DNA from 3 places in the Phytobacter diazotrophicus genome. Region 2 is predicted to be linked to each of the others. Evidence: predicted binding sites of a transcription regulator. Region 2 holds the regulator's gene; each other region holds the start of a gene.

Region 1 (10,947 bases), 1.3 Mb from region 2:
CACCCAGGTTGCCTCCAGGTGCCCCTCGCGCGCCAGATGGGCGGCAATATCCAGCGTTATCCAGCAGGTGATTTTAGAGTGGGTATAGTGTTGCAGGTCGTGCAGTTCCCAGATGCCGGAGTCCGCCTGCTTCCAGATATCGGCGCAGGTATTCGCCAGCGAGGCGAGCAGCCGGGCGGTGGTGAGATCCAGCACGTGTCCGGCGCGGACAAACAGCAGGGCGGTAGCCAGCAGATCGCCATACATACTGAGCTGTTGCTGGTCACGTGCGTTATTGCCTATACGCACCGGGCGTGAGTTCTTATAGCCGCTTAATGGCGGGTAGCTTTCCGCCGGAACGATGCCGCCATCAAGGGTATAACAGACGCGGACTTTGCCGTCATGACGCAGGATGGTGTTGGTAAGCCACGAGAAGGCCGCCTTGCACTCTTCCAGCGCGCCGATAACGGTAAAAGCGCGGATGATCATGCAGGCATCTCGTGTCCAGGCGTAGCGGTAGTCATAGTTTTTCTCGCCGCCGATGCCTTCCGGCAACGATGTGGTCGGTGCCGCCGCCAGGGCGCCGGTCGGGGAATAGAGCAGGAACTTTAGCGCCAGCGCCGAACGCGTCACGTGCTCAGGGAACATGCCTTTATAGGTCAGGCTTTCGCACCATAACTGCCAGACGTGGTCGGAGATATCAATATGACCGTCAATTTTTTCAAGAGAGGGTACGGCGAGCGGCTCTTTATGGCTGACCAGCAACGCCACCAGTGACCGCACACCTTCGCGGGCGACAACGGTTCCCTCTATCGCGTGGTCATCGAAATGGGTGACGGTGACATCGTCCGAGGTCCGCAGCATCGCCATTAAATCGCCAATATGGATAACCTGGCCTTTATTGGTGTTCTGAATCCAGGGAGAGCGGGTACAGGCCGCCGTTCCCGGCACAAAGATCACTCTCAGTTCGACTTCGCCTTTAATGCCTTCGACGCGTCTTGCCAGTTCACACCAGGGCAGGCGTCCGGCGTAATTGCTATTGAGGGATTCAGTCAACATCACACAACCGGATGCTGTCTCATAAAAGGTTTCCAGCACATTGCTGTTTTCCCGGTAGCGGCGATCAACGCGATAATCGCTGATGGGCTCAATCTGAAAATAACCACCGCTGCTGGCGTCAAGAATGCGATCAAAGAGCGGTGGGGAGTCCATATTGGGGGCGCACCACCAGTCAATTGCGCCGTCGGGGGCGATTAACGCCACCGAGCGGCCATCGCCAATGGCGGCGTAATCGCCCAGTCCCGCATAGCCATCATGACGCGGTGGATGAGAGTACGATTCGTTCTTCATCTTTTCTCCTGGTCATAAGTATGGCGGCCATCTGCCGCCATAAATAAGTGCGTAGATCAAGCGTAACAAGGATTGGCGATAGCGCAGGAAAATGACCTGTCTTTTCATCAAGCTGACTAAAGGTCGCTGAGGATGTCTTCCCGTTTACCGTTGGCGATCCCGGTGAGTGCTATAGGTTCGGTTTGGATATCCGGGGCAAAAACGGAGCAGGGCGCAACGCGCGGAAAAATGAGAAATGTAAGCGAAACCGTGTGAGGTTGAACGTGTAATAAGAAAATTATTACCCGATGAAAAACAAGCGTAACCACAACAGGCATGGCAGGCCGTAGCCTGCCACAGGTTTTAGAGCGTTCCCGTTCCGCCGTCAGAACACCAGACCTGACCAGAAGAGTAGGAACTCTCATCCGAGGCAAACAGCACATACAATGGGGCAATCTCCACGGGTTGACCCGGGCGGCCAAGCGGTGCGGATGCGCCAAACTGTTTCACTTTTTCCTCGGGTTGGCCGCCACTTGATTGCAGCACTGTCCAGTATGGCCCTGGTGCGACGGCGTTGACGCGAATACCTTTGGCGCCAAGTTGCTGTGCCAATGCTTTGGTAAATGCGACTCCACAGGCTTTGGTTTGCGCATAGTCCAGCAGAATAGGGCTGGGCTGATAAGCCTGAACCGAGGTGGTATTGATAATCACCGCCCCTTCCTGCAAATGAGGGATGGCTGCTTTGGTTATCCAGAACGGCGCATACACGTTCGTTTTGAAGGTTGCATCAAACGCTTCGGTGGTCAGATCCTCAATGGATTCGCAGTACTGTTGGCGTCCGGCATTGTTGACCAGAATCTCCAGTCCTCCCAGTTCCCGGACGGCGCTTGCGACGAGTTGCTGGCAAAATGCTTCATCACGAACATCGCCAGGTAACGCGACTGCTTTTCGTCCTTCTGCGGCGATTAATGCGATCACCGCTTCGGCATCGGATTGCTCCTCAGGTAAATAATTAATCGCCACGTCAGCCCCTTCACGGGCAAAAGCAATAGCAACGGCACGACCAATACCTGAATCACCACCGGTAATTAATGCACGCTTACCTGCCAGCCTTCCGGAACCGATATAACTTGTTTCCCCATGATCGGGAATAGGTTTCATCTCGGAAGCCAACCCCGGCGGCTGTTGCGGCTGTGCCGGGAAAGGAGGCCGTGGGTAATGAAGATGTTTCTTATCCGCAGGTGACATAATTATTTTCCTCTTTTGTAAACCAGAATTTTAAGGTAGACCTTAATATTCATTCGCGCTATCAGAACAGAAATAACGAAACGTTTTTTTTAATTTTTATACAAACGGAACGCGCTATTTTTCTTATTTTTTGTAAAAGATAAAACTAGCGAAGCGGCTATTTCTATCAAACGATTCGTCAAGGATATATCTTTCGTTTGTCCATTTTTTGAACATGAGGGTAACAAACTGTTAACTGATAACTCCCTGTTGAATAACATATATTCAGAATTTACTTAGGCTGGTAATTAATAAGCGCGACGATATTGCGGATGGAATAACAAATTCATTTTTACATTAAAAGTTCACCTATTCTTTATTGTTAATTTTTGCATTTCGGTGCTACGCTGTTTGAGTCACAACATTCACAAGGAGATTAGGATGAACAATGAATCAGCATTTCCTGCATTTCCCGTTAATGGATGGCAGGTGGGAGCAGTGGAAGATTTGAATGGCGTGGTTATTCGTTTTGGTTACAGTACTTCCCCTTATGCGCCGGGCGGTTCAACGTTCGAGTCGCAGTTTTTTAGTCTGACGCCGGAGAAGGTTAAAAGCCTCATTTACGATCTCCAGGTTAGTCTGCATAAGTACGAAGAAAAAGTTGCCTGATATTCCTCAGTTTATAAATGATTAACATTGCAGCAGCTGTAGATCATTACAGCCTGCTGCCAGTTATTAGGTATCTTACTATTTTTATTTGTTAATTTTACTACATAATAGTTAAGTACCGCTACGTTAACGCTTAAGTCAATTCTTAATGTTGGCGTATTACATGCTTTTTACGCTATATAGTATAGGTGAGCAATCCATTGTGATGCTGAACTGGAGCGCCTATGAATGTTGTGTATTTTAAAGTTGATCACCCGCCGCACGAAAAACAAACCTCTGTTCACTTCCATTTAAAATCCGTGCAGCTACTACGCGATAATACTGTTGTTGCCGATTTTGGTGATCTTAAAATAACTAATTTGCCTGCCTGGTATTATACTGTTATCCCCACTGGATTCAGTAAAATTGAATTTTCAATACAAAATAGATCGCAGTTACGTATTGAATGTTATGCGGGTTACTTACGTACTGGTGAGTATATTGTCTCGACGCCCGGTGGCGAAATCACATTGCCATTTAATGCCCTCTCAGGGCTTTGGACACTGAATAAGCAAGGACAAGTCTATATCGACCATCAAGAATTTATGGCGCGCAATTATTCGCTACTTCGACCTGCCAAAATACCTGCACGTGGTGTATCCGTGTTTTGATGTGGGGTAGAGAGATATCTAGTTATTTTTCTTGTCTAAATCAAGTAGCTGCTCGACGGTCACCGCCGGGTAGCCCTGCGCATCGTCGGGTACTTCCTGCAATGAAGGAATAGGTTCCAGCGGGCCTAAGAAACGGGGTTCACGTTTGAACAGATATAAATCAGCGAGCGTCCCCAGACGTGCGCCAAATTCACGTATGCGTACGCTCCACATATTTTTCGGCGAAGGGACAGCATAACATTGCGCCTGGATGCCCATATGCTGGGCAATAAAAAGTGCACGTTCGCAATGAAAGCGCTGAGTGATAATAATAAAATCGTTGGTATCGAAAACCTTACGAGTACGAACAATCGAGTCGAGTGTGCGAAATCCTGCGTAGTCCAGCACGATATCAGAAGGGTCAACGCCAGCGGCAATCAGGTCCTTACGCATGGTCATCGGCTCATTATAACTTTGCAGAGCGTTATCGCCGCTTAGCAGCAGATAATTCACTTTGCCGCTGTTGTAGGCATTCAGCGCGCCCTGAATACGATAGCGGTAATACTGATTAATCACGCCAGTGCGGTAATATTTTGCGGTGCCCAGCACCACCCCTACCTGACGCCAGGGTAAATCCTGCAGGTCATCGTAGATGTAGGGTGCGGTTTTCCAGCTTATCCAGCGGTCTAAGCCGAGCGCAGTCAACAGCAGTAAGCCGATAAGGACCAACAGGCTGTATACAAAGCGCTTTAGCATGCGGACAAACTCGATACAGGATTAAATTTCACTCAAGGCTACTTTACCCGTTCGGCAATCGCAAGAAACGGGCGTTCAATTGCGGGGTTTTTCATCACTGCGGACAAAATGCCCGCAGTTGACTGGTCAGTCGAGCAAAACGCGCTCAACGTTCTGGCAACCCAGAGCGCGCAACGTGGCGACAGTCGCGTCCCATTGGGTGAGAGGGGCATCGGCTTTTTCGGCGAGTACTGCACGCTGCATATCCGGATAGTCGAACCCGGCCAGGCTCATCAGATTCAGCGCGCCCTGGAGTGGTGGCAATGTCGGGTTGAATGCGGCATTTTCCGCATAGCTGCCGCTGAAAATGCGCCCATTGCGACACTCAATAGCCACACCAGACGGTGACTGTGTATACGGCGTATGGCTTTTGTTGGCCGCTGCGATAGCCGCCTGAGAAAGCGCGTCTCCGCTGAGGGCAAACCCGTGGTCCTGAGCATCAAGTAACAGGGTTTTAATCTCAAGATCCTTCGGACCGAACGCGTCTGGCAGATAATCGCCCAGGGTATGCGGCGCACGCCCCGGTAAGTTAATACGTAGCGTCAGGCCGCTGTTCAGTTCATTCATAAACTGACGACAGTGACCGCAGGGGGTGTAATTAACGGTGATGGAGGCCAGCGCCTTTTCACCGCGCTGCCAGGCGTGGCTAATGGCACTCTGCTCTGCATGGACGGTTTGCTGCATGGTGGCGCCAGGGAATTCCATATTGCTGCCGAAATACCAGGTGCCGCTGACGCCGCGGGCAATCGCGCCGACGTTAAAGTGCGAAAGCTCAGTACGTGCGCAGGCTGCTGCTAACGGTAACAGAGCGAAAGCCAACGCGTCTTCGTCCATCCCTGTGGCGTTAAGCAGAGTCGCTACCTGTTCTGCGTTTAACATCGCGGGAAAATCCGCGTCCGCCAGCAGCGGCGCCAGTGCGGCCTGTAAATTCTCCGCAAGGGTCGGAAACGCAGTGTGAAAACGTGAATGCATGGCGTTGCCTCATAACAATGTATTGGGATCGTAGTGTAAGGGCCGTTTTAGCCTTTATATGTGATCAACATCTCGCTGTATATGCAACGTATGCAATTCAAATTAAAAATGCGCGACGCATCGCAAATTTTAGCCCGCTATCGCGAGGATTACCGGGAACAGGAATGGCGCAATCAATGACGTAATAATCCCACAAATGACCAGCGCCAGTGAGCTAAAGGCCCCTTCCTGATAATCCAGCTCTGCACAACGCGCGGTACCCAGGGCGTGCGACGCGGTGCCCATCGCCAGGCCACGTGCTGATTTTGTGTGGATACGCATGGCATTCAGCATGGTATGGCCGAAGACCGCGCCCAGGACGCCGACAAAAATCACACAGACTGCGCTAATTGCCGGAATACCGCCAATGCTGCCGCCAACCGCCATAGCAATCGGCGTGGTGACCGATTTAGGCAGAATGGACGCGGCAATCTCTGGCGATGCCCCCAACATCAGTGCAATACCGGCGCCGCTCGCCATCGCCACGATACTGCCAAAAAAGCAGATAGTGATGATGGATTTCCAGCGCGCGCGAATCTGGTGCAACTGCTCATAAAGCGGAAACGCCAGGGCAACCACGGCAGGCTGCAATAAATCATTAAGGATTTTGCTGCCCTGGAAGTAGTGGTCATAGGGGATACCGGTGACCAGCAGGAACGGGATAATGACCACCATCGCAATCAGCAACGGATTTAGCAGCGCCATCTTGTAACGTGCGGAGAGCTTACGTGCAGCAAAAAAGACCGCCAGCGTGAGCGGAAGCGACCACCAGATATATGCCATCATTTTTCACTTCCCTTCTCGCCAACGACTTTACGCTCGCCGTGGATCAGATGCGTACTCCAGCTCACCACGAGAAAGACAATCACCGTACTGACGGCACAGGAGACCACTATCGGCCCAAACTGTGCGCGCAGAATGTCGTAATATTGCATTACGCCTACGCCGATCGGCACAAACAGTAGCGCCATGTAGCGTATCAGCACGTAGCAACCGGGATTGACCCATTTGGCGGGCAGAATTTGCAGGGCCAATAGGACAAACATAATTAACATGCCGATAATGCTGCCGGGAATCGTAATAGGCAGCAGTGATGAAATATAAATTCCTGCGTATAAACAAGCGTATATCAGGACAAATGCGCGAAGGTACTGCCAGACAATGTTCAGTGATTTACTCATGGTGTATACCCTTGATGAAACGCATTCATCATACAATTAAAGCCGGAAATGTGCTACCGATCACATCATGAATTCTGAGCATACCAAACATTCCATTCTGGAACGTCGGGCATCACCACAAGATTGTTGTTCCTGGATTACGCGCTGTCTTTATGCTCTGCGGAGGGGATCGCCTGAATGCTGTGGATCACTTCGCGCATTGCGCGATTCACGACTTTGTCCTGGCGCATAATCAGCCCAAGCGTGCGATGCAGCGCAGGGACCAGCGGCTGAACAGTTAAGCCAGCGCAATCCTCTGCCTGCGTTACTGACATCCGCGGCACAATGCTGTAACCAAGCCCTGCGCGCACCATCCGTTTTATCGCCTCAATACTGCCAAGCTCCATCACTGGCGAGACATTCTTACCGGCACGCTGAAACCAGCCGTCAATAAGCTGGCGCGTACTGCTACCGGAAGCAAAAACGATCAGCGGCAGTTGCGCTGTCTCTATACCAGACTCGCCCTCGGGCGGTTTCGCCGTAATAGAGACAAATTCATCGACCAGGACTGGCGTTACATCCAGATTTCTGCTGGTGGCGGGCAGGGTAACAAGGCCGATGTCGATACTGTTCTCCTCCACGCCCCGGACAATATCCTGCGTATTGCCGGTTCTGACGCCAACCGAGAGCTGAGGATACTCTTTGCGTAGCTGTTGCAATATGGCAGGTAATAAATGAATACAAACCGTGGCGCCAGTGCCAAGCGTCACCGTGCCGCTGATATCGAGTTTATGCATAGCAACAGACTGCACGGCAGCGCTAACGGCTTTTTCGATTTCTTCGCAGTGGGCCAGTAATGTCAGCCCTGCCGGTGTCGGGCGAACGCCGCGACCGGTGCGTTCAATCAGGCGGGTTTGCAGCGCGGTCTCCAACTGGCGCATCTGCAAACTGACCGCAGGTTGCGAGATCCCCAGCGCTTCGGCGGCAGCGGTAAAGCTGCGACGGCTGATGACCAGCCTGTAGGTCGTCAATTGATCGAGACTGAGGTGTGCCATCCAAAGTTTTCCTTATACAGGTAATAAGCGCAGCACTATGTCTGTACTTATGCGTTACGGCTAGCCTGTCAACACACCTGAGCAGGAGCCGGACAATGGAAATTATCGAAGCAGAAGAACAACATATTAGCGCAATGCAGCAAATATACGCCTGGCACGTGGTGAATGGCAGCGCCTCATTTGAAACCGCTGCGCCTGACAGAGAGGAAATGCTGGCGCGTTTGAACAAGACTCGCAGCGCCGGATTGCCGTGGTTTGTCATCCTTGAAGAGGGGATCGTGAAAGGCTATTGCTACCTCTCACACTATCGCACGCGTTATGCCTACCGCTACACGCTGGAGGATTCTATCTATATTGATGAACAATTTCGCCAGCGCGGAGCAGGCAAAGCGTTATTGGCGAAAGCCATTGAATGGGCGGAAAATCACGGCTATCGCCAGCTTATTGCCGTTGTTGGCAACAGTGAAAATGTGGGGTCGCTGCGCCTGCATCAGCAGGCGGGTTTTACCCTGACAGGGACGCTGAACAATGTCGGTTTTAAACATGGTCGCTGGCTGGATATTGTTATTATGCAGCGCACGCTGGGTGAGGGGAGTTCGAGCCTTCCGATCACAAATGCTTACCCTCGCTCGGCCTGATGCAGCAGCGTTTTGAAACACACTTTCTTCCCTGTGTCAGAGGCGCTACTATGTCGCCTCATTTTTTCAGGGGCAATGTATGCGTGTATTACTGGCGCCGATGGAAGGTGTGCTCGATTCGCTGGTGCGCGAGCTGCTGACCGAGGTTAACGACTACGATCACTGTATCACCGAGTTTGTGCGGGTGGTTGACCAACTGTTGCCGGCGAAATCGTTTTACCGCATCTGCCCTGAACTGCATCATCAAAGTCGCACCCCCTCCGGTACGCTGGTTCGCGTACAACTACTGGGGCAATACCCCGAGTGGCTGGCGGAAAACGCGGCTCGTGCGGTGGAGTTAGGTTCGTGGGGCGTCGATCTCAACTGCGGCTGTCCGTCGAAGCTGGTGAATGGCAGCGGCGGCGGGGCAACGTTGCTCAAAGACCCTGAGCTGATTTATCGCGGGGCGAAAGCCATGCGCGAAGCCGTGCCCGCTCATCTGCCGGTAACGGTAAAAGTGCGTCTGGGTTGGGATAGCGGCGCACGACAGTTTGAAATTGCCGATGCCGTTCAGCAGGCCGGCGCTTCTGAGCTGGTGGTTCACGGACGAACAAAAGAAGACGGCTATAAAGCTGAGCGTATTAACTGGCAGGCCATTGGTGAGATTCGCCAGCGTCTTAGCATTCCGGTTGTCGCGAATGGCGAGATCTGGGACTGGCAGAGCGCGCAGGACTGCATGGCAGCAACCGGCTGCGATGCGGTAATGATTGGTCGTGGCGCGCTGAACGTCCCCAACCTGAGCCGGGTTGTCAAAGAAAACGCGCCGCGTATGCCCTGGCCCGAGGTTGTTGCGCTGTTGCAAAAATACACGCGGCTGGAAAAGCAGGGTGATACCGGGATGTATCATGTGGCGCGAATCAAACAGTGGCTGGGCTATCTGCGCAAAGAGTATGCCGAAGCGATTACGCTGTTCGAGCAGATTCGTACCCTTAAGAGTTCGCCGGACATAGCCCGCGCGATTCAGGCGCTGAAAGCGTAAACTCTGCGATCATAGTCACGTTTTTGTGTGGCATTGATTGAGTGAATGAAGCAACCTGATAAAGTTTCCTTCGGATTGTTACTGCGTAAGCAGGCTAAACCTGATGTTCTGGCATTTGCCGGAAGTCAGGTTTTTTTGTTTCTGGGGTTCGGATGAAAATCGCCAAAATACTTAATAATAATGTGGTGGTCGTGCTGGATGAACAACAACACGAGCAGGTCGTTATGGGCCGGGGGCTCGCGTTCCAGAAACGTACCGGCGATGAGCTGGATGACAGCAAAATCGAGAAGATTTTTGCCCTGCAAAGTGACGAACTGGTCAGACGCTTAAGCGAGTTGCTCAATCAGATCCCGCTTGAGGTGATGACCGCCTGCGATCGCATTATTGAACTGGCGCGCGGTCGGCTGGGGAAGTTGCAAGATAGCCTCTATATCACTCTGACAGACCACTGCTTTTTTGCCATTGAACGGCTGAAAACAGGGCAGGTGATTCGCAATGTTCTGTTGTGGGAGATACGCCGTCTCTATCCCAAAGAGTTCCAGATTGGGCAAGAGGCGCGGGCAATCATCGCAAGACGCCTGGGCGTGGAATTACCAGAAGATGAAGCCGGATTTATCGCGCTGCACCTGGTCACTGCCCAGCTTAACAGTGATATGCCGGATGTTATGCATATCACTAAAGTGATGCAGGAGATCCTGCATATCGTGAAGTACCAGTTGAAACTCGACTATAACGAAGAGTCGCTCAGCTATCATCGGTTCGTCACGCACCTTAAATTTTTCTCGCAGCGGATGTTAACCCGCACAGTGGTCGAGGATGACGATTTGTCGCTGCACCAGGCGGTTAAAGAGAACTATGCCAGCGCCTGGCGTTGTGCGGAAAAGGTGGCCCGCCATCTGGAACAAAACTATCAGCGGAACCTCACCACAGAAGAGATTATGTTCCTTGCGATTCATATTGAGCGTGTACGAAAAGACAAACGCTAAAAATAGCGTGAAGAACGAAGTGTAAAACAGGATTGTTACTGCATCTCGCAGGCAAAACCTGAGCCCGGCCCGCGAGGTGCTGGACTCAGGTTTTTTTTTATCTCAGTCACAGCCTTCGGGCATAAGAAGTAAGGAAAAAGCATGGAATATCAAGCGCTGGCGAAAGATATTCTCAGCCACGTTGGGGGCAAGGAGAACATTACCAGCCTGGTGCACTGCGCCACCCGGTTACGCTTTAAGCTCAAAGATAACAAGAAAGCGGATGGCGAAGGGCTGAAAGCCAACCCGGGCATCATTATGGTGGTCGAAAGCGGCGGGCAGTTTCAGGTTGTGGTCGGTAACCACGTTCATGACGTATGGCAGGCGGTGCGTGATGAAGCCGGGCTTACAGATGACACACCGGTTGCTGAGCCGGAACAAGGGGAGAAAGTCTCTCTTGTTGGTCGCGTGA
Region 2 (10,947 bases):
AAAACACGCCGTGGGTTACATATAAACTCACGCTGCGCGCGCCGGCATCACGTAGTACCTGAGCAGAGCCGATAAAGGTACCGCCCGCATCGCAAAGGTCATCCACAATGAGCACGTCTTTGCCTGCCACATTACCGGAGACGAGGGAAAAACCGGTCAGGTTACCCGTTGCAACATCACGCTCTTTCGTGAGGATGGCATAGTCCCGCGCCCCACTGGCTTTGGCTACGTTATGAATTTTCTTCAATGCCCCGGCATCGGGCGCTACAAGCATCAATTTGCCTGTGCTTATCGCCTGACGCAGGTTTTCGCTTTTCATCAGGCAGGTTTCCTGCGCAATCACCACGCTATTGTTGATGGCCGCCGCTGCCGCATCACTGTGCGGATCCAGCAGATAAACTTTGTTGAAGTTCAGTGTGTTCAACTGGTTAGCGAATACTTTGAGCGCAAAACTGTCGCCGTTAACCATGTGTCGGTCCTGGCGCGCCCAGGGCAGCCATGCCAGTTCAAGATGGCTTACGGCGATGTCCGTAACATGACGCACCGCATCAACCAGTTGGGCTAACAGCATGAAATCGTTCATATCGCGCATGGCGGCAACGCGAACCCGCATGACCTGAGCAAAACGTGGCAGTTCACCGATGACTTTCAGCCATACCGCGCCGTCGGGAAAGACACCTCGTTCGATTTCAACGGGTTGATTATCAAGTGCTAACGCGATTCTGCTGGTCATAATTCACCTCACCATTAATTAATGTCCCTAAGACACTTATAATAGTGTCTATGAGACATTTATTGGCAAGGGATTTTTTTCCTATCGCGCAAATAAAAAGTTAATCAATTGATATTTAAGGGTATAAAAGTTAGCTTGCCGCCATTGGGTGGGCTGATAAACTTGTGGCGTGTTTAATAAGCCGAGTAAGCGATGATCAGCGAAGCAGAGTATCTGGATTCTTATGATGCCAGCCGGTTCCCTTCCCCCCTGGTGACGGTAGACAGTGTGCTGTTCACGCTGCATGAGCAGGCGCTTCGCGTTTTGCTGGTGAAACGAGCGAGTCACCCTCAACGGGGGCGTTGGGGTCTGCCTGGCGGGTTTATCGATATGGAAAAAGATGAATCCACGCGAGCCACGGCATTACGTAAGCTGACAGAAAAAACGGGCGTCTCCCCTTCCTGGCTGGAGCAACTGGATACGTTTTCCGGGGCAAAACGCGATCCCCGTGGCTGGAGTCTGACCATCGCTTGGTATGCGTTAATCTCCTGGGTAGCCTGCGCGCCGCATATCGCGAGCGTCAGCGATGCCAAATGGATGCCCGTAACCGGGCTGGATGATATCGACCTGGCCTTCGATCACCGGGAGATAATTCAGACGGCGCTACAACGGTTACGACAGAAAACAATGTACTCTTTACTGCCAGTGTATTGTCTGCCTGATACCTTTACCCAGACACAATTGCAGGAGGCGACGGAGATTATCCTCGGCCAGCCTATCCAGCGAAAAAGCCTGATTCGCCGATTTGAGGCCTCAGGCATGTTTGAAGAGACAGGCGAGAGCGTAGCGACAGGTGCGCGAAAAGCACGCTTGTGGCGACGTAAGCCGGGTGTCGATATTCATCTCTTTTCCCGAAATTTACTGACGGACTAGTATGGCCTGCACGATGTCCCGCGAAATGAAAAAACGGCGCAACATCGAGCAGCTATAGTTGTCCCATTCTTGATTCTATTGTTCTTTACTATGGCTGAAATTACACCTTCACGACTCTCGGAAATGGCTGCTGATAACTCTGCGTTCCGCCCACTGCGCGGCGGAAGCAATCCGCATTTCCAGACCATGCTCCCGCGACTGATCCGCCGGAAACTGGGCTTTACGCCGACCTGGCAGCGCCTGGAATTGCCCGATGGCGATTTTGTGGATCTCGCCTGGAGCGAAGACCCTGAACTGGCAAAACATAAACCACGGCTGGTGGTCTTCCACGGGCTGGAAGGCAGCCTGCACAGCCCCTATGCTCATGGTCTGATAGAAGCAGCAAAAGCGCGCGGCTGGCTGGGCGTGGTGATGCATTTCCGTGGCTGCAGCGGTGAACCTAACCGCCTTAACCGCATTTATCACTCTGGCGAAACCGAAGACGGCACCTGGTTTTTGCACTGGCTGCAACGGGAGTTTGGCCAGGCCCCTACCGCGGCGGTGGGCTATTCGCTGGGCGGCAATATGCTGGCCTGCCTGCTGGCTAAAGAGGAAAATCGCGTACCCCTGGATGCTGCGGTCATTGTCTCTGCCCCCTTTGTCCTGGAAGCATGCAGCGCCCATATCGAAACCGGCTTTTCACGGGTGTATCAGCACTATCTGCTCAACCTGCTGAAAGCCAATGCGTCGCGCAAATTAAAAGCCTATCCGGGTTCCTTACCCATTGATTTACGGCAATTGAAACGTCTGCGTCGTCTGCGCGATTTTGATGATGCGATTACGGCGCGTATCCATGGTTTTGCCGATGCGATTGACTATTACCGCCAGTGCAGCGCCATGCCGCTGCTGAATAAAATCAGCAAACCGACGCTGATCATCCATGCTAAAGATGACCCCTTTATGGATCAAAATGTGATCCCCGATACGCAGACATTACCGCCGTCGGTAGAATATCAACTCACCGAACATGGCGGTCACGTGGGGTTTGTGGGCGGCACGTTACTCCACCCGGAAATGTGGCTTGAGAAACGTATCCCCGACTGGCTGCAAACTTATCTGGAAAGCTAAATGATTATTCCCTGGCAGGACCTGGCGCCTGAGACGCTCGACAGCCTGATTGAAAGCTTTGTCTTGCGTGAAGGCACCGATTATGGTGAACATGAGCGCTCACTCGAACAAAAGGTCGCCGATGTGAGACGGCAACTTAAAAACGGTGAAGCCGTACTGGTGTGGTCAGAACTGCACGAAACCGTCAACATTATGCCGCGCTCGCAGTTTCGCGAGTAACTCACTGGCGGCTGGCTTCGTCTACAACAATGGTTTACTCAGGGAGCTGCTATGTCCGCTAAACATCCGGTTATTGCCGTAACAGGTTCCAGCGGTGCGGGAACCACCACCACCAGCCTCGCGTTTCGCAAAATCTTTGCTCAACTGAATTTGCATGCCGCCGAGGTTGAAGGTGACAGTTTTCATCGCTATACCCGCCCTGAAATGGACATGGCAATTCGTAAAGCCCGCGATTTAGGTCGACATATCAGCTATTTTGGCCCGGAAGCGAATGACTTCGGCCTGCTGGAACAAACGTTTATTGAGTACGGACAAACCGGCACAGGCCAGGCACGAAAATATCTGCACACCTACGATGAAGCCGTTCCCTGGAACCAGGTTCCCGGTACGTTCACCCCCTGGCAGCCCCTGCCGGAGCCAACGGATGTGCTGTTTTATGAAGGGTTACACGGCGGCGTGGTGACGCCCCAGCACGATGTCGCCCGCCACGTCGATCTGCTGGTAGGCGTGGTGCCCATCGTCAATCTCGAGTGGATGCAAAAGCTGGTACGCGATACCAGCGAGCGCGGTCATTCCCGTGAGGCAGTGATGGACTCGGTGGTTCGATCGATGGAAGACTACATCAATTTCATCACCCCACAATTTTCCCGCACCCATATTAATTTCCAGCGCGTGCCGACGGTGGATACCTCCAACCCGTTCGCCGCCAAAGTGATCCCATCGCTCGATGAGAGCTTTGTGGTGATTCATTTTCGTAATCTTGAAGGGATCGACTATCCCTGGTTGCTGGCGATGTTGCAGGGTTCGTTCATTTCACACATGAATACGCTCGTGGTGCCTGGCGGCAAAATGGGGTTAGCAATGGAGCTGATCATGACACCGCTGGTCCAACGGCTGATGGAAGGGAAGAAGATTCAATAGGCCTCCAGCCGACACAACTTCTGCCTCCCTCTGAAGCCCCGGTAAACGCAGCGCCACCGGGGAATGTGTCGGATACGCGACGCTTATCCGACCTGTGTTCTCAGGCCTCAATCACCTCATATGAATGCGTGATTTTCACCGCTTTCTCCAGCATTAATGCCACGGAGCAATACTTCTCGGCAGAGAGATCCACCGCGCGCGATACCGCCGCCTCTTTTAGCTCTTTGCCGGTCACGATAAAGTGCAAATTGATATGCGTAAACAGACGCGGAGCCTCTTCACGACGCTCTGATGTCAGCTTCACTTCGCAATCTTTCACATCGTGGCGGCCTTTTTGCAGAATAGAGACAACATCGATAGCGCTGCATCCCCCTGCGGCCATCAGCACCATTTCCATCGGGCTTGGGGCTTTGTCGCCTGAGTTACCATCCATCAGGATCTGGTGCCCGGACGCAGACTCGCCAAGGAACGTTAAACCTTCTACCCATTTCACACGAGCTTGCATTTTTAATTCACTCCGGAGTTACAATTTTCTTTACAGATTACGCGCACATAAGAAAACTCGCAACGGAAGGCGACCTGCGTCAAGCTGAAGCGAGACACCAGGAGACAGGCGTTAAAAGCTATGCTAAAACAATCACGATGCTACAGTGATACATTGACGTTATGCATGTATGCAGAGGACATCACATATTACAGGCCGCAGGCATGTCTGACGGTCCACTTCCCAGGTATGGGGAAGATAGATTGCAACCCCGGACGCGATATGTGAATCCAGCGTCTGGAGCCAGCTTATAACAGAGGATAACCGCGCATGGTGCTTGGCAAACCGCAAACAGACCCGACTCTCGAATGGTTCTTGTCTCATTGCCACATTCATAAGTACCCGTCGAAGAGCACGCTGATTCACCAGGGTGAAAAAGCGGAAACGTTGTATTACATCGTCAAAGGCTCAGTGGCTGTGCTAATCAAGGATGAAGAAGGTAAAGAGATGATCCTCTCTTACCTTAACCAGGGAGATTTTATCGGTGAACTGGGTCTGTTCGAAGAGGGTCAGGAGCGCAGTGCATGGGTACGCGCTAAAACCGCTTGTGAAGTGGCCGAAATCTCCTACAAAAAATTCCGCCAGTTAATTCAGGTGAACCCGGATATTCTGATGCGTTTGTCTTCCCAGATGGCGCGTCGCCTGCAGGTCACCTCGGAAAAAGTCGGTAACCTCGCCTTCCTTGATGTAACGGGCCGTATCGCACAGACGCTGCTGAATCTGGCGAAACAACCGGATGCAATGACCCACCCGGACGGTATGCAAATTAAAATTACCCGCCAGGAAATTGGTCAGATCGTTGGCTGTTCCCGCGAAACCGTCGGCCGTATCCTGAAAATGCTGGAAGATCAAAACCTGATCTCCGCACACGGTAAAACCATTGTCGTGTACGGTACACGTTAATTCTCAAGCGGCGCATCGCCCTTAACGATGCGCCGTTTTTGTCTCTCTTCCCCATGTGGCGCAGGCTGATTTATCACCCCGAAATCAACTATGCACTGCGACAAACGCTGGTGTTATGCCTCCCTGTGACCGTGGGTCTGATCGCGGGTCGTCTCGATCTTGGTCTGCTGTTTTCTCTCGTTCCCGCCTGCTGCAATATTGCCGGTCTGGATACTCTGCATAAACGTTTCTTCAAACGCGTCATTATCGGCGGCACGCTCTTTGCGGGCAGTAGCCTCACGGTACAGCTATTACTGACGCAAAATATTCCGCTACCGCTGATTCTGAGCGGATTAACGCTCTTGCTCGGCGTCACAGCAGAAATCAGCGCATTACACGGGCGGCTTCTACCCGCCTCGCTCATTGCCGCCATCTTTACTCTCAGCCTCGCCGGTAACATGCCCATCTGGGAGCCGTTGCTGATTTATGGGCTGGGTACCCTGTGGTACGGCGCATTTAACGCCTTCTGGTTCTGGTTGTGGCGAGAGCAACCGCTGCGTGAATCCTTGAGCCTGCTGTATCGCCAACTGGCAGACTATTGCGAAGCGAAATACAGTTTACTGACGCAGCACGTCGATCCAGAAAAAGCTCTTCCGCCACTCCTGGCACGCCAGCAAAAGGCGGTGGATATGATTAGCCAGTGTTACCAACAACTGCATATGCTGGCGGCAAATAACAACAACGACTACAAGCGGTTACGCCGCGTCTTCCAGGTGGCGCTGGACTTACAGGAACATATTGCCGTCAGTCTCCACCAACCGCAGGAAGTGCAGGAGCTGGTCGAACGCAGCCATGCCGAGGAAGTTATCCGCTGGAATGCGCAAACCGTTGCCGCGCGGTTACGGGTCATAGCCGATGATATTCTTTATCACCGCTACCCCAAACGCTTCAATATGGATAAACAGATTGGCGCGCTGGAGAAAATTGCCCGCCAGCACCCGGATAACCCGGTTGGGCAGTTTTGCGCCTGGCATTTCAGTCAGATAGCCCGGGTTTTGCGTACCCAGCGCCCGCTCTATGTCCGTGATCTGATGGCGGAGAAGCAGCGCCGTTTGCCCCTGATCCCGGCCCTCAAAAGTTATCTGTCGTTGAAATCCTCCGCCTTACGTAATGCGGCACGCATTAGCGTCATGCTCAGTATTGCCAGCCTGATGGGTAGCGCGCTCCATCTGCCTAAACCTTACTGGATCATGATGACGGTGATGTTTGTTACGCAAAACGGTTATGGGGCGACACGCGTGCGCATCCTGCACCGGGCGGCAGGCACCATGGCCGGGCTGATCATTGCCGGCGCGACGCTGCACTACCACGTACCGGAAGGCTTCACGCTCACCGCGATGCTGATCGTCACGCTGGTTAGCTATCTGATTATCCGCAAAAGCTACGGCTGGGCGATGGTGGGTTTTACCCTCACCGCAGTCTATACGCTCCAGTTGCTTACACTGAATGGCGACCAGTTTATTGTTGCCCGTCTTATCGATACGTTGATCGGCTGCCTGATTGCTTTTGGTGGCATGGTCTGGCTGTGGCCTCAATGGCAAAGTGGTCTGTTGCGAAAAAATGCTCATGACGCGCTGGAAACTTACCAGGATGCCATTCGGCTGATCCTGAGCGATGATCCCCAGGCGACGCCGCTGGCCTGGCAGCGCATGCGGGTAAACCAGGCGCATAACGCGCTCTTTAACTCGCTTAATCAGGCCATGCAGGAGCCGGGTTTTGATACGCGTTATCTGGCAGACATGAAGCTGTGGGTCACGCACAGTCAGTTTATTGTCGAACATATTAATGCAATGACCACGCTGGCGCGGGAGCACACCATGCTCACGCCGGACCTGGCCCAGCGTTACCTGCAGTCCTGCGAAATTGCCCTGCAACGTTGTCAGCAACGGCTGGAGTATGATGGTCCGGGAAGTTCAGGAGATGTGAATATTCTGGAGGCGCCGGAGAGCATGACGCATGGCCCAATGAGCACGCTGGAGCAACATCTGCAACGGATACTGGGGCATCTGAACACCATGCACACCATTTCGTCGGTGGCATGGCGTCAGCGCCCACATCACGGCATCTGGTTAAATCGCCGCTTGCGCTCTTAAGGGTTAACCACTTTGGCTACTGCTTTGGCAAAGCGCAGCATACCTTCTGCGATATCGTTCTCTTCAATGATAAGCGACGGCGCAAAACGCATTACGTCAGGACCGGCATTAAGCACCATCAGCCCTTCATTTGCCGCCGCGTAGAGGAAATCACGCGCACGGCCTTTGTACTGCGGTTTCAGTTCCGCGCCAACCAACAGACCCATGCCGCGAATTTCGCTGAACAGGTCGTACTGCGCGTTAATGTCTTCAAGATGCTTAACGAACAGTTCGCGTTTCGCATTGACGCCATTTAAGACCTCTGGCGTATTAATGATGTCGAATGCCGCACCAGCAACAGCACAGGCCAACGGGTTACCGCCGTAGGTTGAACCGTGGGACCCCGGATGGAACGCGCTGGCGATCTCCTGAGTGGTGAGCATGGCGCTTACCGGGAAACCACCGCCGAGCGCTTTGGCGCTGGTCAGGATATCGGGGGTGACACCATAGTGCATGTAGGCGAAGAGATCGCCGCTGCGCCCCATTCCACACTGCACTTCATCAAACACCAGCAGCGCTTTGTGTTCATCGCACAGCTCACGCAAGCCCTGTAAAAACTCTGGCGTTGCCGCCGTCACCCCGCCTTCCCCCTGAATCGGTTCAACCACGACCGCACAGGTATGATCGTCCATGACCGCTTTTACCGCATGCAGGTCGTTATAGGGCACATGAATGATATCCGCCGGTTTCGGGCCGAAGCCGTCCGAGTATTTCGGCTGACCGCCCACGGTCACGGTGAACAGCGAACGGCCATGGAACGCGTTGTGGAAAGCGATGATTTTGGTTTTATGCGGACTGTGGCGGGTAGATGCATAATAACGCGCCAGTTTGAATGCCGTTTCGTTAGCCTCGGTGCCGGAGTTCATAAACACCACGCGCTCGGCGAAGGTGGCGTCGATCAGCTTACGCGCCAGGCGTAGTGCGGGTTCATTCGTAAACACGTTGCTGATATGCCACAGCGTTTCGCCCTGTGTTTTTAACGCTTCCACCAGCGCCGGATGGCAATGCCCCAGCGCGGTAACGGCGATACCACCCGCAAAATCAACGTACTCTTTACCCTGCTGATCCCACACGCGGCTACCTTTTCCTTTCACCGGAATAAATTCGGCCGGTGCGAAAATTGGTAGAATGACTTCGTCAAATGTTGCGCGCGTGATTGCACCCTGCTGAGTTGCCATGTAACCCCACCCTTTTTAAACAAGAAGTAGAAGTGAAAATATAATCACGAAATATGCATAAAAAATCACTCAATGGCAACTAAAAATCGGCGCGATGCAAAAAGTTATTCAATAACGCATGTCCCTGCTCGCTAAGAATACTTTCCGGGTGAAACTGCACGCCTTCCAGATCCCACTGACGATGGCGAATCCCCATGATCTCTTGCGTCTCGCTCCAGGCGGTCACCTCAAAGCAATCCGGTAATGAAGGCGGATCGATCAACAAAGAGTGGTAGCGCGTGACGGTTAACGGATTATTCAGGCCGCGAAAAACGCCCAGCCCGGTATGGGTTATCGGAGAGGTTTTCCCGTGCATAACCTGTTGCGCCCGGATAATGCGGGCGCCAAAGACCTGGGCGATGGCCTGGTGACCGAGGCAGACGCCGAGAATCGGCAACGAGCCAGCATAGTGGCGAATAACCTCCAGAGAGATACCCGATTCATCCGGCGTGCAGGGGCCTGGGGATATCACGATCTTTTTGGGGGCCATAATCGCAATATCCGCCAGGGTGATCTCATCATTACGCCTGACCTCGACCTGAGCCCCCAGTTCGCAAAAGTACTGATACAGGTTCCAGGTAAAAGAGTCGTAATTATCAATAAGCAGGATCATGGCGGCCTCATCATTTTAAGCCGCCCTATTCTACTCAGTTTCGACGGCTTCGCTTACCACTTTGCCGAAGATCTCGCACAGCGGTTTTAGGTCACCCATCGCCCCGGCCTGGTTCGCTTTACTCCAGTTTTCCGGGTCGACGCCACGCCAGTCCAGTCGGTATCCGGCATGCAGCGCAAGCTGCTCAAAGAAAATCCGTTGGGCAATGCCATTGCCAATACGAAATGGGTGCAGCACATTGATTTCACAGTAGTAATGCGCCAGTCGCTCAATAAATTCTTCCTTCCCAAGCTCCTGTAGCCACTCTTCGTCTTCAAGCGACTGCATTAACGCATTCCCCTCTTTTTCGATGTATTCGAAATGGCAGAAACGCGTATCTCCCTGATAGATATCCACTTCGCGTACCTGTCCCGCCCAGTCGAAGACATCCTGGTAAATATGACGGTGAATGGCGCACAGATGTGGCAGCCCACGGGCCAGCGGACCCAGTTCCAGCGTGGCGGCACGTAACGCCGTGAGCTCCCATGCCGCCTGTTCCAGCCGTTGCGCCTCGCGAATACCCAACCTGTTGCGCATAACATTGAGGCCAGAGTAGAAGTAAGGATCGCGACCGTCGCCGAATTTATCGCTCATAGTGCCTCCTTAGCTCTTCGATACGCGCCAGCGCTTCATCGGCTGTAAGCGTTACCAGCGGGCTTTCAACGCCTTCAAGACGCCTGCTGGCCTGAAAATTGACATTACGGTCTTGCTCCCAGAGACGGGATTTTTGTCGGTCGGTGAGTTTTTTGGTCATAACGCCTCCCTGATGTCTCGCTCATGTGCCACAAGTATAAGCAGCAATTTCGCGTCACGCAGGGAGGAGAACGCGCACAGACCGGGCGGCCCGTGCGAAAAAAAGATTATGGCAGTACTTTAGCAGAGAGGATAACAACCGGTTTTGTCGGCACATTCTGGTAAGGACCGACGTCGTGGGTTGGAACCTGAGAAATCTTGTCGGCGACATCCATCCCTTTGACAACTTTACCAAATACCGCATAGCCAAAATCACGTTGGCCGTGGTCCAGGAAGGCGTTATCAGCGACGTTAATGAAGAACTGGCTGGTGGCGCTGTCTTTATCTGCGGTACGGGCCATGGAGATGGTGCCGCGCGTATTGCGTAAACCGTTATCTGCTTCGTTTTTAATGGGCGGGTTAGGCTGTTTTTGCTGCATTTGCTCAGTAAAACCGCCACCCTGAACCATAAAACCCGGAATCACGCGGTGAAACGTGGTGTTGTTATAAAAACCGTTATTCACATAATCCACAAAGTTTTTCACCGACACGGGGGCTTTCTGACTGTTCAGCTCCAGTTCGATGTTGCCGGCTGACGTGGTGAGCAGAACATGGGGATCACCTTTTGCCGCCAGTGCGGAAGAGGAGATTGCAGAAAGGGCACAAACAGCCGCAATTGCCGCCAGAGTCGATTTAACCATGAGGTTTCCTTAACGAAATACAGGTAAGAAAGCGAGTGGCTTGATTCTAAAGAGCACTCCGCCACCAGGCCAGCCTTTTACTTAATTTTACGCAATTGAAACATATGTTACGCAGGCTGACCACGCATTGTGTGG
Region 3 (10,947 bases), 1.2 Mb from region 2:
CCGGCGGCAAAGGCTGATCCTGGCACTCAAGGCTATCTGCCGGGCAGCGCAAACGGACATGCATATGCGCGCGATGCTGGAACCAGGGACGCACTTTCCGCAGCCAGTCGCGGTCTATACCAGCATCCAGACATAACTGCTGCTTAATGGCCGGGTTGACGAAAATGCGCGTGACGTCGTTATCCTTCGCCGCCAGCTTAATCAGGCTGGTAATTTCGGGTTTCCATAATGACGACACCACCTGCTTGCCATCGCTGGAAACCAAATCCAGCGCCTGCGGTTTTAACAATTGCGCGGAGCTCCAGCGTGCTTTCGGCAGTTGCAGGAAAATGTCCACATCCAGCCCCGTCTGGTGGCTGGCGTGACCGCCGTTAAAGCGCCCGCCGGCTGGCATGCCCATATCCCCCACCAGCACCGTTCCCAGCCCCAGGTTATGTACCTGATTACCCAGACGCTGAATAAACAGAATCAGGTCCGGATGACCAAAGTAGCGTCGCTGATCGGTACGCATGACCTGGTAGCTATCGGATTGCAGCGGCAGTTCATGCGCGCCAACAATACAGCCATTCGAGAAAGCACCGATCGATTGCGGTGTGCCCGCAACCGGATGGGTAATTTTCTGCCAGGGCGTTGCCGCCTGGCAGGTCAGCGTTGCGAAAAACGCCAGTAGCGCAATTGCAATTCGTTTCATTGTTTACCAGCGAGGAATAGTGGTCGTCACATCGCCATTCTGCGCGCGCTGACGCATAAAATGGTCCATCAGCACAATGGCCAGCATCGCTTCGGCGATCGGCACCGCACGAATACCGACACACGGGTCGTGACGCCCTTTGGTAATCATCTCTACTTCTTCGCCAAAGCGATTAATCGTACGTCCCGAAACGGTAATGCTTGAGGTCGGTTTCAGCGCGATATGGGTAACGATTTGCTGCCCACTGCTGATACCGCCCAGAATGCCGCCCGCGTGGTTGCTCTGAAAACCGTCTTTCGTAATTTCATCGCGATTCTGGCTGCCGCGCAGGTTGACCACGCCAAAACCGTCGCCAATCTCCACGCCTTTAACCGCGTTGATGCTCATCATCGCATGGGCGATATCGGCATCCAGACGATCAAAGACCGGCTCACCGAGGCCTGCCGGAACGCCGTCCGCCACAACGGTGACTTTCGCCCCGATGGAGTCGCCCTCTTTTTTGAGCCCACGCATCAGTTCGTCCAGCGCGTCGATTTTGTCCGGGTCCGGGCAGAAGAACGGATTTTGTTCAACCTGATCCCAGTCTTTCATCGCCAGCGGAATGTCGCCCATCTGGGTCAGACAGCCACGGATCACGATGCCGAATTTATGGGCGAGGAATTTCTTGGCTATCGCCCCTGCCGCCACACGCATTGCGGTTTCACGCGCCGAGGAACGGCCACCGCCACGATAGTCGCGCAGGCCATATTTCTGCTCGTACGTGTAATCAGCGTGGCCCGGACGGAAGACGTCTTTGATTGCGCTGTAATCCTGAGAGCGCTGATCGGTATTTTCAATCAGCAGGCCGATGCTGGTGCCGGTGGTCACGCCCTCAAACACGCCGGAGAGAATTTTTACCTGATCCGGTTCGCGGCGTTGGGTGGTATAGCGCGAGGTGCCGGGGCGGCGTCGGTCCAGGTCATGCTGGAGGTCGGCTTCGGTCAGTGGAATGCCCGGCGGTACGCCATCGACGATGCAGCCCAGCGCAATGCCGTGCGATTCGCCGAAGGTCGTTACGCGAAAGAGTTGTCCAATAGTGTTTCCTGCCATTACGGCTCCGTTGTCGTCGTTATGTTGTTAGCGTTTTAATCTTTATAGATGCTGAAATGTTCCTGCGCGGCCAGCAACTGCGCTTTGGTCAGCATGAAGACACCGTCACCGCCATTATCAAATTCAAGCCAGGTGAACGGAACATCCGGATATTGTTCCATCAGATGTACCATGCTGTTGCCCACTTCACAAATCAGCACACCATTGTCGGTGAGGTAATCAGGGGCGCAAGCCAGAATGCGACGCGTCAGTTTCAGGCCATCGCTACCAGACGCCAGCCCGAGTTCCGGCTCATGGCGATATTCTGACGGCAGATCAGACATATCCTCTTCATCAACGTACGGCGGGTTGGTCACAATCAGGTCGTACTGCACTTTCGGCAGGTCGCGGAACAGGTCGGAACGAATCGGCGTGACGTGATGAATCAGGCCGTGGTCTTCAATGTTGTGTTCTGTTACCGCCAGCGCATCCGGGGAGATGTCTACCGCGTCCACTTCCGCTTCCGGGAAGGCGTAAGCGCAGGCAATGGCGATACAGCCGCTGCCGGTACACATATCCAGAATGTGCTGCGGCTGTGCGTCGATAAGCCCGGCAAAGTGGTTATTGATCAGCTCACCAATCGGTGAACGCGGCACCAGCACGCGTTCATCAACGTAAAACTCGTGGCCGCAGAACCAGGCTTTATTGGTGAGGTAGGCAACCGGGATACGTTCATTGACGCGACGAATGACTCGCTCAACGATACGGTGACGCTCGCTGGAGGTCAGCCGCGCATTGCGCATCTCTTCCGGGATATCCAGCGGCAGGTAAAGGGTAGGCAACACCAGTTGTACGGCTTCATCCCACGGGTTATCGGTGCCGTGGCCGTACCAGATGTTTGCCGCGCTAAATCGGCTTACCGACCAGCGCAACATGTCCTGAATGGTATGCAGTTCACTTACTGCCTCATCAACGAAAATTTTATCCATCTTATCCTCCAGGACACGCTCGCAAGAAATTCGGCGGCTAGTTTGCCATGAAGACGGCGATAAATCAGCATTGTCGCTTCGCGTCGCGGCCTAAAAATGCATTTTGCTGAACAGCAGGGAGCGAGTCGGGTACACTAAAAGAAATAAAAGATGAGATGCGCAGATGAAAAAGAAACCATCGCTTAGCGAGGAGGAGCAGACGCTGTTCCGACAATTAATGACCGGCACGCGTCAAATAAAGCAGGATACGGTAGTCCACCGCCCGACACGGAAAAAAATCAGTGAAGTCCCGGTGAAGCGCCTGTTGTCGGAGCAGGCTGATAACAGCCACTATTTCTCTGATGAATTTCAGCCATTGCTGAACACCGAAGGGCCGGTGAAGTATGTGCGCGACGATGTCAGCCATTTTGAACTAAAGAAGATCCGCCGCGGTGACTATTCCCCGGATCTGTTTCTCGACCTGCACGGCTTAACGCAGCTACAGGCCAAACAGGAGCTGGGGGCGCTGATCGCCGCCTGCCGACGCGAACACGTTTTTTGTGCCTGCGTCATGCACGGGCACGGTAAACATATTCTCAAGCAGCAGACACCGCTCTGGCTGGCACAACATCCGCATGTTATGGCGTTTCACCAGGCCCCCAAAGAGTACGGTGGAGATGCGGCAATACTGGTGTTGATTGAAGTCGAAGAGTGGCAGCCGCCTGAGCTTCCCTGAACGCAACGGACGCGCAGAAACGTAAAAAGCCGCACAAGTGCGGCTTTTTTTCACGGTCCGGCGAATCAGATTGCTTTTGGCATTCTCAGGTTGCAGGGACTCATTTGCCAGTTGTAAACACCTTTACCGCTCTCATCCAGCGTCACGCTGGCAATCGCGGAAGTAGTGAACATTGGCGGTGTTTCACCCGGGCAAAGCTCGGACACCAGATACCCCACCAACGGCAGGTGAGAAATCACCAGCACAGAGGAAGTACCTTCATTTGCCAGCGCCTGGAGATAGGCGCTGACCAGGCCAACATCACCACAAGGGGTCAGTTCGGGCAGGACATCCACGTTGTCTGGCAGGTTCATGCATCCACCTACCTCGTTTAGCGTCTGTTCAGCACGAAGAAACGGGCTGACCAGAACACGTTCGACATCCACTTTTTGACCTTTCAGCCAGGTTGCCATCTGACGAGATTCATCACAACCACAAGGGGTTAAGGGACGAACTGAGTCGCTGGCTGCATCGAGGGCTGCATCGCCGTGACGCATGATAAAAACTTGCATATTGCACCGCTTTTGTTAACCAGAAGCATTAACACTCCCCGCGTGAACAGTTCCATTACGACAGGAAATATCAATGGCCGGGCATTGTGCCTGATCCATTCGATGAATGAAACGCTGTTTTTTACCTCAATGGCGTAAGTATAGTCAATGACTGTTTACAAAATAACCATTTCCGCTTCATTCAACGCCGGATTTACCCTTTTTTGACCTTAACTTACAAAATCAGTTTCCTGCTTGTCCCAAAACTTTTCGCCCTGCTCAGCCATTTGTAACAAAAGCTGACAAGGTGCAAAACGTTCCCCATAAAGCGAAGCCAGGCGCTGCAGAGTTGCGACAATATCACCCGCGCCAAGGGTATCCATATAGCGGAACGGGCCGCCCAGGAAAGGCGGAAAACCGATGCCAAACACCGCGCCAATATCACCATCGCGCGGGCTGCGAATCACCTTCTCGGCGAAACAGCGTGCGGCCTCGTTAAGCATCATCATGACGCATCGTTCGGCAATCTGTTCTGCCGATAATTTGCCTGTGCCAGATGCCCCCACAAGCGGGTAAATTGCCGGGTCAGGCTGTTTGTTGCTTTTACGCCCTTTCTTACCGTAAAGATAGAAACCGCGCTCATTTTTTCTGCCTTTGCGATCGTCATTCAATATTGCAGAAACGACGCTTGCAGGGGCACTAAAACGATCACCGTAAGCGGCCTCCAGTACAGGGATAATTTTAGTCCCGGTGTCGATGCCCACTTCATCCAAAAGTTGGATTGGGCCGACAGGAAAGCCAAATTTTACCAGCGCCTTATCGATATTCTCGATACGTTCCCCTTCGCTCAGGAGCCGCATCGCTTCGCTCATATAAGGCGCCAGAATGCGGTTCACGTAAAAACCCGCTTTGTCCGCCACGACGATCGGCGTTTTGCCCTGCTTCTTAGCCAGTTTCACCACTGTTGAAATAGTTTGTTCGTCGGTACCGGCATGGGGAATGACTTCCACCAATGGCATCTTCTCAACCGGGCTAAAAAAATGTAATCCGATAATATTCCCAGGACGTGCAGCCCTGGCCGCAATATCACCGATCGGCAATGACGACGTATTGGAGGCAAAAATGGTCTGCGGCGCACACTGCGCTTCAATCTCCGCCACCATCTGTTGCTTAAGAGTCAAATCTTCGAATACGGCCTCTATCACCACATCCCGATGGGAAAAACCGCTGTAGTCCGTCGTACCGGAAATGCGCGCCATTTGCGCATCACGCTCAGCAGATTTGAGATGGCGGCGACGCACCTTTTTATCAAGCTGTTCCCAGCTATATTTCAGCGCGTGGTTAATGCCTTTCGGATTAATATCTTTTATGCGAACCGGGAGATTACCCTTCACTGCCGTCACGTAGGCGATTCCACCGCCCATTAACCCACCGCCGAGAACACCAACGGAGCGCAGCGGACCGGCGGCAACCGGGCTGCCGGGGTCTTTTTTCACCTCAGTGCTGGCAAAGAAAATATGCCGCAGCGCCTGCGATTGCGGGGTCATTGCCAGTTGACCAAACGCGCGTGCCTCAGCGTCATAACCACTGCTACTGCCCTGGCTTAAGCCCGTTTCGATAACATTCAGAATACGGGTCGTCGCGGGGTAGTTACCCTGGGTTTTTTGCTCGGTTTTTTTCGCGACCATGCGGAATAACAGCGCGCGAACCAGCGGCCCGGCCAACAGACGTTCACGTACCGGCAGGCTGCGGCTGGCAGGACGGCCCTGCGCGGCAAGCTCTGTGGCAGCATCCAGCAAAATGGACACCGGCACGACATCATCAACCAGCCCGGCTTTTAACGCCTGGCGCGCGCGCAGTTGCTTACCGGTCAGGATCATATCCAGTGCAGTGCTTACTCCGACCAGACGCGGCAGTCGCTGGGTGCCACCGGAACCAGGCAGCAGACCAAGCTGCACTTCGGGCAGCCCCAGAACCGTCTTCACATCATCTGTACAAATTCGGCGATGGCAGGCTAATGCCAGTTCCAGACCGCCGCCAAGGCATGGGCCATGAATGGCGGCGATCACCGGGATCGACAGTGCGTGGATCTCGGCCATGATCTGCTGCCCCTGGCGCGCCAGATCTTCGGCCTCTTTGGCCGTTTTGCAGCGATCGATCATGTTGATATCCGCCCCGGCGATAAAATTATCCGGTTTTGCGGAAATGAACACCACGCCGCGAATCTGTTTGTTTTCGCGAATTTGTTTAAGGATGGCGCGTACCTGACTGCCAAACTCCGCCTTTAGCGTGTTCATCTTTTCGCCGGGAACATCAATACTGACAACGGCAACATTGTCCGGGCGTACAACGAGGGTAAATGCTGAGGTCATGTCCATTATTCGGCCTCCAGAACCATAGCTGCGCCAAGCCCGCCTGCGGCACAGGCGGTGACCAGACCAAATCCGCCGCCGCGTCTGCGCAGTTCATGCAAGGTTTGGGTGATCATTCGCGCGCCGGTTGCCGCAAACGGATGCCCGTAAGCAATTGAGCCCCCCAGCACGTTGAATTTGCTGTCATCCACCTCACCCGTTGCCTGCGACCGGCCCAACACATCGCGGGCAAAACGCTCGCTGGCCATCAGTTTCAGGTTGGTCAGGGTTTGCGAGGCAAAAGCTTCGTGCATATCCAGTAAGGTTAAATCCGCCATCGTCAGCCCTGCTCTGTCGAGTGCCAGCGGCGTCGCCCAGGCGGGTCCCAGCAGCATGTCCTGCTGCACGTCAATGGCGGTGAATGCATAGCTTCGCAGGTATCCCAGAGGCTGCAAACCCAGCTCTTTCGCCCGCGATTCGGTCATCAGGATCACCGCTGCCGCGCCGTCGGTAAGGGGAGTACTGTTCGCCGCGGTCACAGTGCCGTGTCGACGATCAAAGGCCGGACGCAGTTTGGCGTAATCCGCGAGGCTGGAATTTTGCCGTACATTATTGTCCTGGGTTATCGGATCGCGAAAAGGTGGCGCATAGGCGGTCATCACTTCATCTGCCAGCTTTCCTTCAGCCCAGGCCTGCGCCGCAAACTGGTGAGAACGGTGGGCCAGCGCATCCTGCTCTTGACGCGTGATGCCATAGGTTTTCGCCATCTGCTCTGCGGTATCGCCCATGCGTAAACCGGTAGAATATTCAGCTACCGCAGGCGGCACCGGCAGTAAATCACGCAGCCGTAAACGGGAGAAGAGTTTTAATTTTTGCCCTGTGCTGCGCGCTTTGTTGGCATCAACCAGCACGCGAGCCAGTTTTTTGCTCACGCCGATTGGCAACACTGATGAGGAGTCAGCACCACCCGCGATACCTGCACGAATCGTCCCCGCCATCAGGCTTTCGGCAACGTTTGCCACCGCCTGAAAACTGGTGGCACAGGCGCGGCTGACGCTGTAGGCATCGGTATGCACACTCATGCCCGTTCCCAGCACGATTTCTCGCGCGATATTCGGCGCTTCCGGCATTTGCACCACCTGGCCAAAGACCAGTTGCTCAATGATTTCCGGCGGGATTTCGCTACGGGCAAGGAGTTCGCCCACCACCATTTTGCCGAGATCGATAGCCGGGACACCGTGGAAAACCGTTGCCTGACGGGCAAATGGCGTACGTAATCCACTGACAATGGCGATGCGGTCGCCCTGACGGGTGACAAGCGGTAATGCCTGACTCATAACACTCCCCTGTTAACAGCATGATGCACTAGTGGTCGGACCTGATAACAGTCTTAACTAATTATTTACATTTAGCCAATGGGGGAAAGAAAAAAGTGGGAGGTAAAACACAGAGATGATTGAAAAAACGCTCCCGCAGGTGCAGGAGCGCAGGCAGGAAGATTAACGCAGACCCAACTGGAAAATCAGGGTTTCCGCTTCGCAAGCAAAAACAAAATCGATATCCAGACGCACGCCGCCATCAACCTCAGTGAACGTTGAGGTGATCTGGCAAGGATCTGACTCTACGCCACGTGCGCGCGCCGTCAGCGCAGCCAGCGTCTCTTCTGCATCGGTGCGGTTTGTGAACACACGGCTATACGAGGCGGTGCAATCGGAGTTGTCCATGATGGTACCAACATCCATACAGCAGCAAACCGGGGTTTCATCAGCACTGCATTTACTCATTGTGATTTCCTCTGAATTCGCACCCAAGGTGCCAAATAAACGTTGTGCACATTTTACCCCCCTCAATAACGTGTCTCCAGTTGATAATTTGAGGAAGCGCCCTAAGTGACCGAAATCACACTTAAAAATGATCCAGAACAAAAACCACCCATTATCATTAGCAACGCTGGCCGTAATTTTGCCACGCAGATCCCGTTTCGAAGATCACAATTGAAAAATTTTATATACAAGCTTGCAACATTTACTCTGGTCCGACCTATACTCTCGCCACTGGTCTGATTTCTCTGAAGTACCGCAGACCCTACACTTCGCGCTCCTGTTACACCACGTAACATAGTTTAAATAAAAATAACCGGATGAGGTTTTGGTCATGAGCCATAAAAACCTGTTTACCAAATCTGCACTCGCAGTTGCAGTGGCAATCGTCTCCACCCAGGCCTGGTCCGCAGGCTTCCAGCTCAACGAGTTTTCTTCTTCTGGTCTTGGCCGCGCCTATTCCGGCGAAGGCGCTATTGCAGATGATGCAGGCAACGTCAGCCGCAACCCGGCGCTGATCATGATGTTTGACCGTCCGACGTTCTCCGCTGGTGCTATTTTCGTTGACCCAGGTGTTGATATTTCAGGCACGTCACCGACAGGTGCCAGCCTCGATTCGAAAAATATTGCGCCAACAGCATGGGTTCCTAACATGCACTTCGTCGCGCCAATTAATGATCAGTTTGGCTGGGGCGCGTCGGTTACCTCTAATTACGGTCTGGCAACCGAGTTTAATAACAGTTATGCCGCAGGCGCATACGCGGGCAAAACAGATCTGGAAACCCTGAACCTGAACCTGAGCGGTGCTTATCGTCTGAATAATCACTGGAGTTTCGGTCTGGGCTTTGATGCGGTGTATGCCAAAGCGAAGATCGAGCGCTACGCAGGTGACCTGGGCAAAGTCGTTGCTGGTTCAGGCGCGTTACCACCGATCCCAGGCCTTGCACAGCAGGTTGCAGGTATCCCGGCAAATACTCAGATAGCTTATCTGAAAGGTGATGAGTGGGGCTTCGGCTGGAACGCCGGTATCCTTTATGAACTCGATAAAAACAACCGTTACGGCTTAACCTACCGTTCTGAGGTGAAAGTCGACTTTGATGGCGATTACAAGAGCAGTCTGCCTTCGGCCTATAACCAGATCCTCGGCAACTTCGGCCTGCCAATGGGCACCAATGGCAGCACCACTGGCGGTTCTCTGACCCTCAACCTGCCGGAAATGTGGGAAATCTCAGGCTATAACCGCGTTGCGCCGCAATGGGCTATTCACTACAGCATGGCCTATACCAGTTGGAGCCAGTTCCAGGAGCTGAAAGCGACAAACAGCAACGGTCAGACTCTGTTCTATAAAGACGAAAGCTTTAAAGACTCTTACCGTATCGCGCTGGGTACTACCTACTATATGGACGATAACTGGACCTTCCGTACCGGTATCGCCTTTGATGACAGCCCGGTTCCGGCCGACAAACGTTCTATCTCCATTCCGGACCAGGACCGTTTCTGGCTGAGCGCAGGTACCACTTATGCGTTTAACAAAGATGCGTCTGTGGACGTCGGCGTGTCTTATATGCACGGTCAGAAAGTGAGCTTCCAGGAAGGACCGTACAAATTCACATCAGAAGGTCGTGCGTGGCTGTACGGCGCGAACTTTAACTACGCGTTCTGATTTATTGCAGGCATAAAAAAGGTGAGCTTCGCGCTCACCTTTTTTCGTTTATTCGGAGTCGATATCTTTGAGGTCACCCTGAATCGCCTGGGCGTTCGGGTTTTCCTGCGGTTTGAGCTTACCGCCGTTGGCGATAAAGTCATGACGCTGGAAGTAGGCTTCACGCACCATGATGTAAGGGTCGGAAGACTGACGCAGCAGACCGTCGGAATCGAGCAACTGCGCGCGGGTTTCAATACCTTCCACCGTCCATTTACCAACCGACAGCGGCCAGGTCAGCCAGGACAGCACCGGATAGAGCGTATCCGCCATGTCGCCGCCATCTTCACGAAGCGTAAAGCTGCCGTAGAATGGCAACTGCATGTACGGCCCGTAGCCAACGCCATAATGCCCCAGCGTGCTGCCAAAACGGTGCGGTTCAACGCGCTGCAGTTTCGGGTTCGACATCCCTGCAACATCCATCAGGCCACCCATACCCAGCAAGGTGTTGAGGAAGAAGCGTGTAAAGTGAACCATACCCTGATAGGGATCGCCCTGCAGGAAGTAGTTCACCATGATGGCCGGTTCTTCAAGGTTGCTGGTGAAATTGCTCAGGCCGTTACGCGCGGGCTGCGGCACATAATCACGCCATGCCACCGCAACAGGACGCACAACATACGGGTCCAGGACATTAAAGTTGAAGTTGTACATGGTGCGGTTAAATCCTTCCAGTGGATCTGAACGCCCCTGCGTGTCTCCTGAACTGGCGCAGCCCGCCAACAGTGTGGTTGCCAGCGCAATCGCCGACACACGAAATTTCATAGGTGTCTCCCTGAAGAAAATGGCTTTCGCTCAGTGCCATCCAGAAGGGCACAAACGCAATCTGCCTCGGTTCGCGTCATAAACATGCAAGGCATTGTATCAGCACACCTTGTGTTGTCTACGCAACGCGCGAATCTCATATTGAGCATAGTCGCAGTTTGCCCCCTCGTTTCGTGACAATTTTATCTCATCTTCGCCAAAGTCATATCACCATAGCTGCCATCGCCACCAAATTAGGAGGAAGCCCTCCAGACCTTCTAAAAAAAGCCGCTACGCTTAGACCATGGGCCACAAGTAGACAGAGGCAATATGGACGGCA

What was found. Region 2 encodes CRP, which controls carbon source genes, mostly activating them, when cyclic AMP is high. Its sites were predicted from a motif close to ATGTGANNNNNNTCACAT; they were not measured.
Region 1: a site for CRP is predicted at 5,659-5,676, ahead of cdd (cytidine deaminase). Genes of this name have one in related genera too.
Region 3: a site for CRP is predicted at 8,232-8,249, ahead of ACS0RQ_RS07825 (YfcZ/YiiS family protein). Genes of this name have one in related genera too.

Annotation. Positions count from the first base shown of each region.
Region 1 covers NZ_CM125428.1:1,796,597-1,807,543, forward strand. The annotation lists gene ACS0RQ_RS08615 (glycoside hydrolase family 15 protein) at 1-1,329, opposite strand, end outside; gene ACS0RQ_RS08620 (SDR family oxidoreductase) at 1,672-2,556, opposite strand; gene ACS0RQ_RS08625 (BssS family protein) at 2,977-3,204, shown strand; gene ACS0RQ_RS08630 (hypothetical protein) at 3,429-3,854, shown strand; gene sanA (outer membrane permeability protein SanA) at 3,873-4,589, opposite strand; gene cdd (cytidine deaminase) at 4,716-5,600, opposite strand; gene ACS0RQ_RS08645 (CidB/LrgB family autolysis modulator) at 5,730-6,425, opposite strand; gene ACS0RQ_RS08650 (CidA/LrgA family protein) at 6,422-6,820, opposite strand; gene ACS0RQ_RS08655 (LysR family transcriptional regulator) at 6,958-7,854, opposite strand; gene ACS0RQ_RS08660 (GNAT family N-acetyltransferase) at 7,950-8,492, shown strand; gene dusC (tRNA dihydrouridine(16) synthase DusC) at 8,572-9,510, shown strand; gene bglG (transcriptional antiterminator BglG) at 9,663-10,496, shown strand; gene bglF (PTS beta-glucoside transporter subunit IIABC) at 10,638-10,947, shown strand, end outside.
Region 2 covers NZ_CM125428.1:452,194-463,140, reverse strand. The annotation lists gene prs (ribose-phosphate diphosphokinase) at 1-733, opposite strand, end outside; gene ACS0RQ_RS02120 (NUDIX hydrolase) at 926-1,645, shown strand; gene ACS0RQ_RS02115 (hydrolase) at 1,769-2,752, shown strand; gene ACS0RQ_RS02110 (YheU family protein) at 2,753-2,971, shown strand; gene ACS0RQ_RS02105 (phosphoribulokinase) at 3,023-3,892, shown strand; gene ACS0RQ_RS02100 (OsmC family protein) at 3,993-4,397, opposite strand; gene crp (cAMP-activated global transcriptional regulator CRP) at 4,707-5,339, shown strand; gene ACS0RQ_RS02090 (YccS/YhfK family putative transporter) at 5,393-7,471, shown strand; gene argD (bifunctional acetylornithine/succinyldiaminopimelate transaminase) at 7,468-8,688, opposite strand; gene pabA (aminodeoxychorismate synthase component 2) at 8,768-9,340, opposite strand; gene ACS0RQ_RS02075 (putative adenosine monophosphate-protein transferase Fic) at 9,371-9,973, opposite strand; gene ficA (FicA/YhfG family antitoxin) at 9,963-10,133, opposite strand; gene ppiA (peptidylprolyl isomerase A) at 10,240-10,812, opposite strand.
Region 3 covers NZ_CM125428.1:1,616,617-1,627,563, reverse strand. The annotation lists gene mepA (penicillin-insensitive murein endopeptidase) at 1-691, opposite strand, end outside; gene aroC (chorismate synthase) at 695-1,780, opposite strand; gene prmB (50S ribosomal protein L3 N(5)-glutamine methyltransferase) at 1,816-2,748, opposite strand; gene smrB (endonuclease SmrB) at 2,912-3,463, shown strand; gene sixA (phosphohistidine phosphatase SixA) at 3,529-4,014, opposite strand; gene fadJ (fatty acid oxidation complex subunit alpha FadJ) at 4,224-6,371, opposite strand; gene fadI (acetyl-CoA C-acyltransferase FadI) at 6,371-7,681, opposite strand; gene ACS0RQ_RS07825 (YfcZ/YiiS family protein) at 7,844-8,128, opposite strand; gene fadL (long-chain fatty acid transporter FadL) at 8,499-9,827, shown strand; gene mlaA (phospholipid-binding lipoprotein MlaA) at 9,876-10,628, opposite strand; gene ACS0RQ_RS07810 (formate/nitrite transporter family protein) at 10,938-10,947, shown strand, end outside.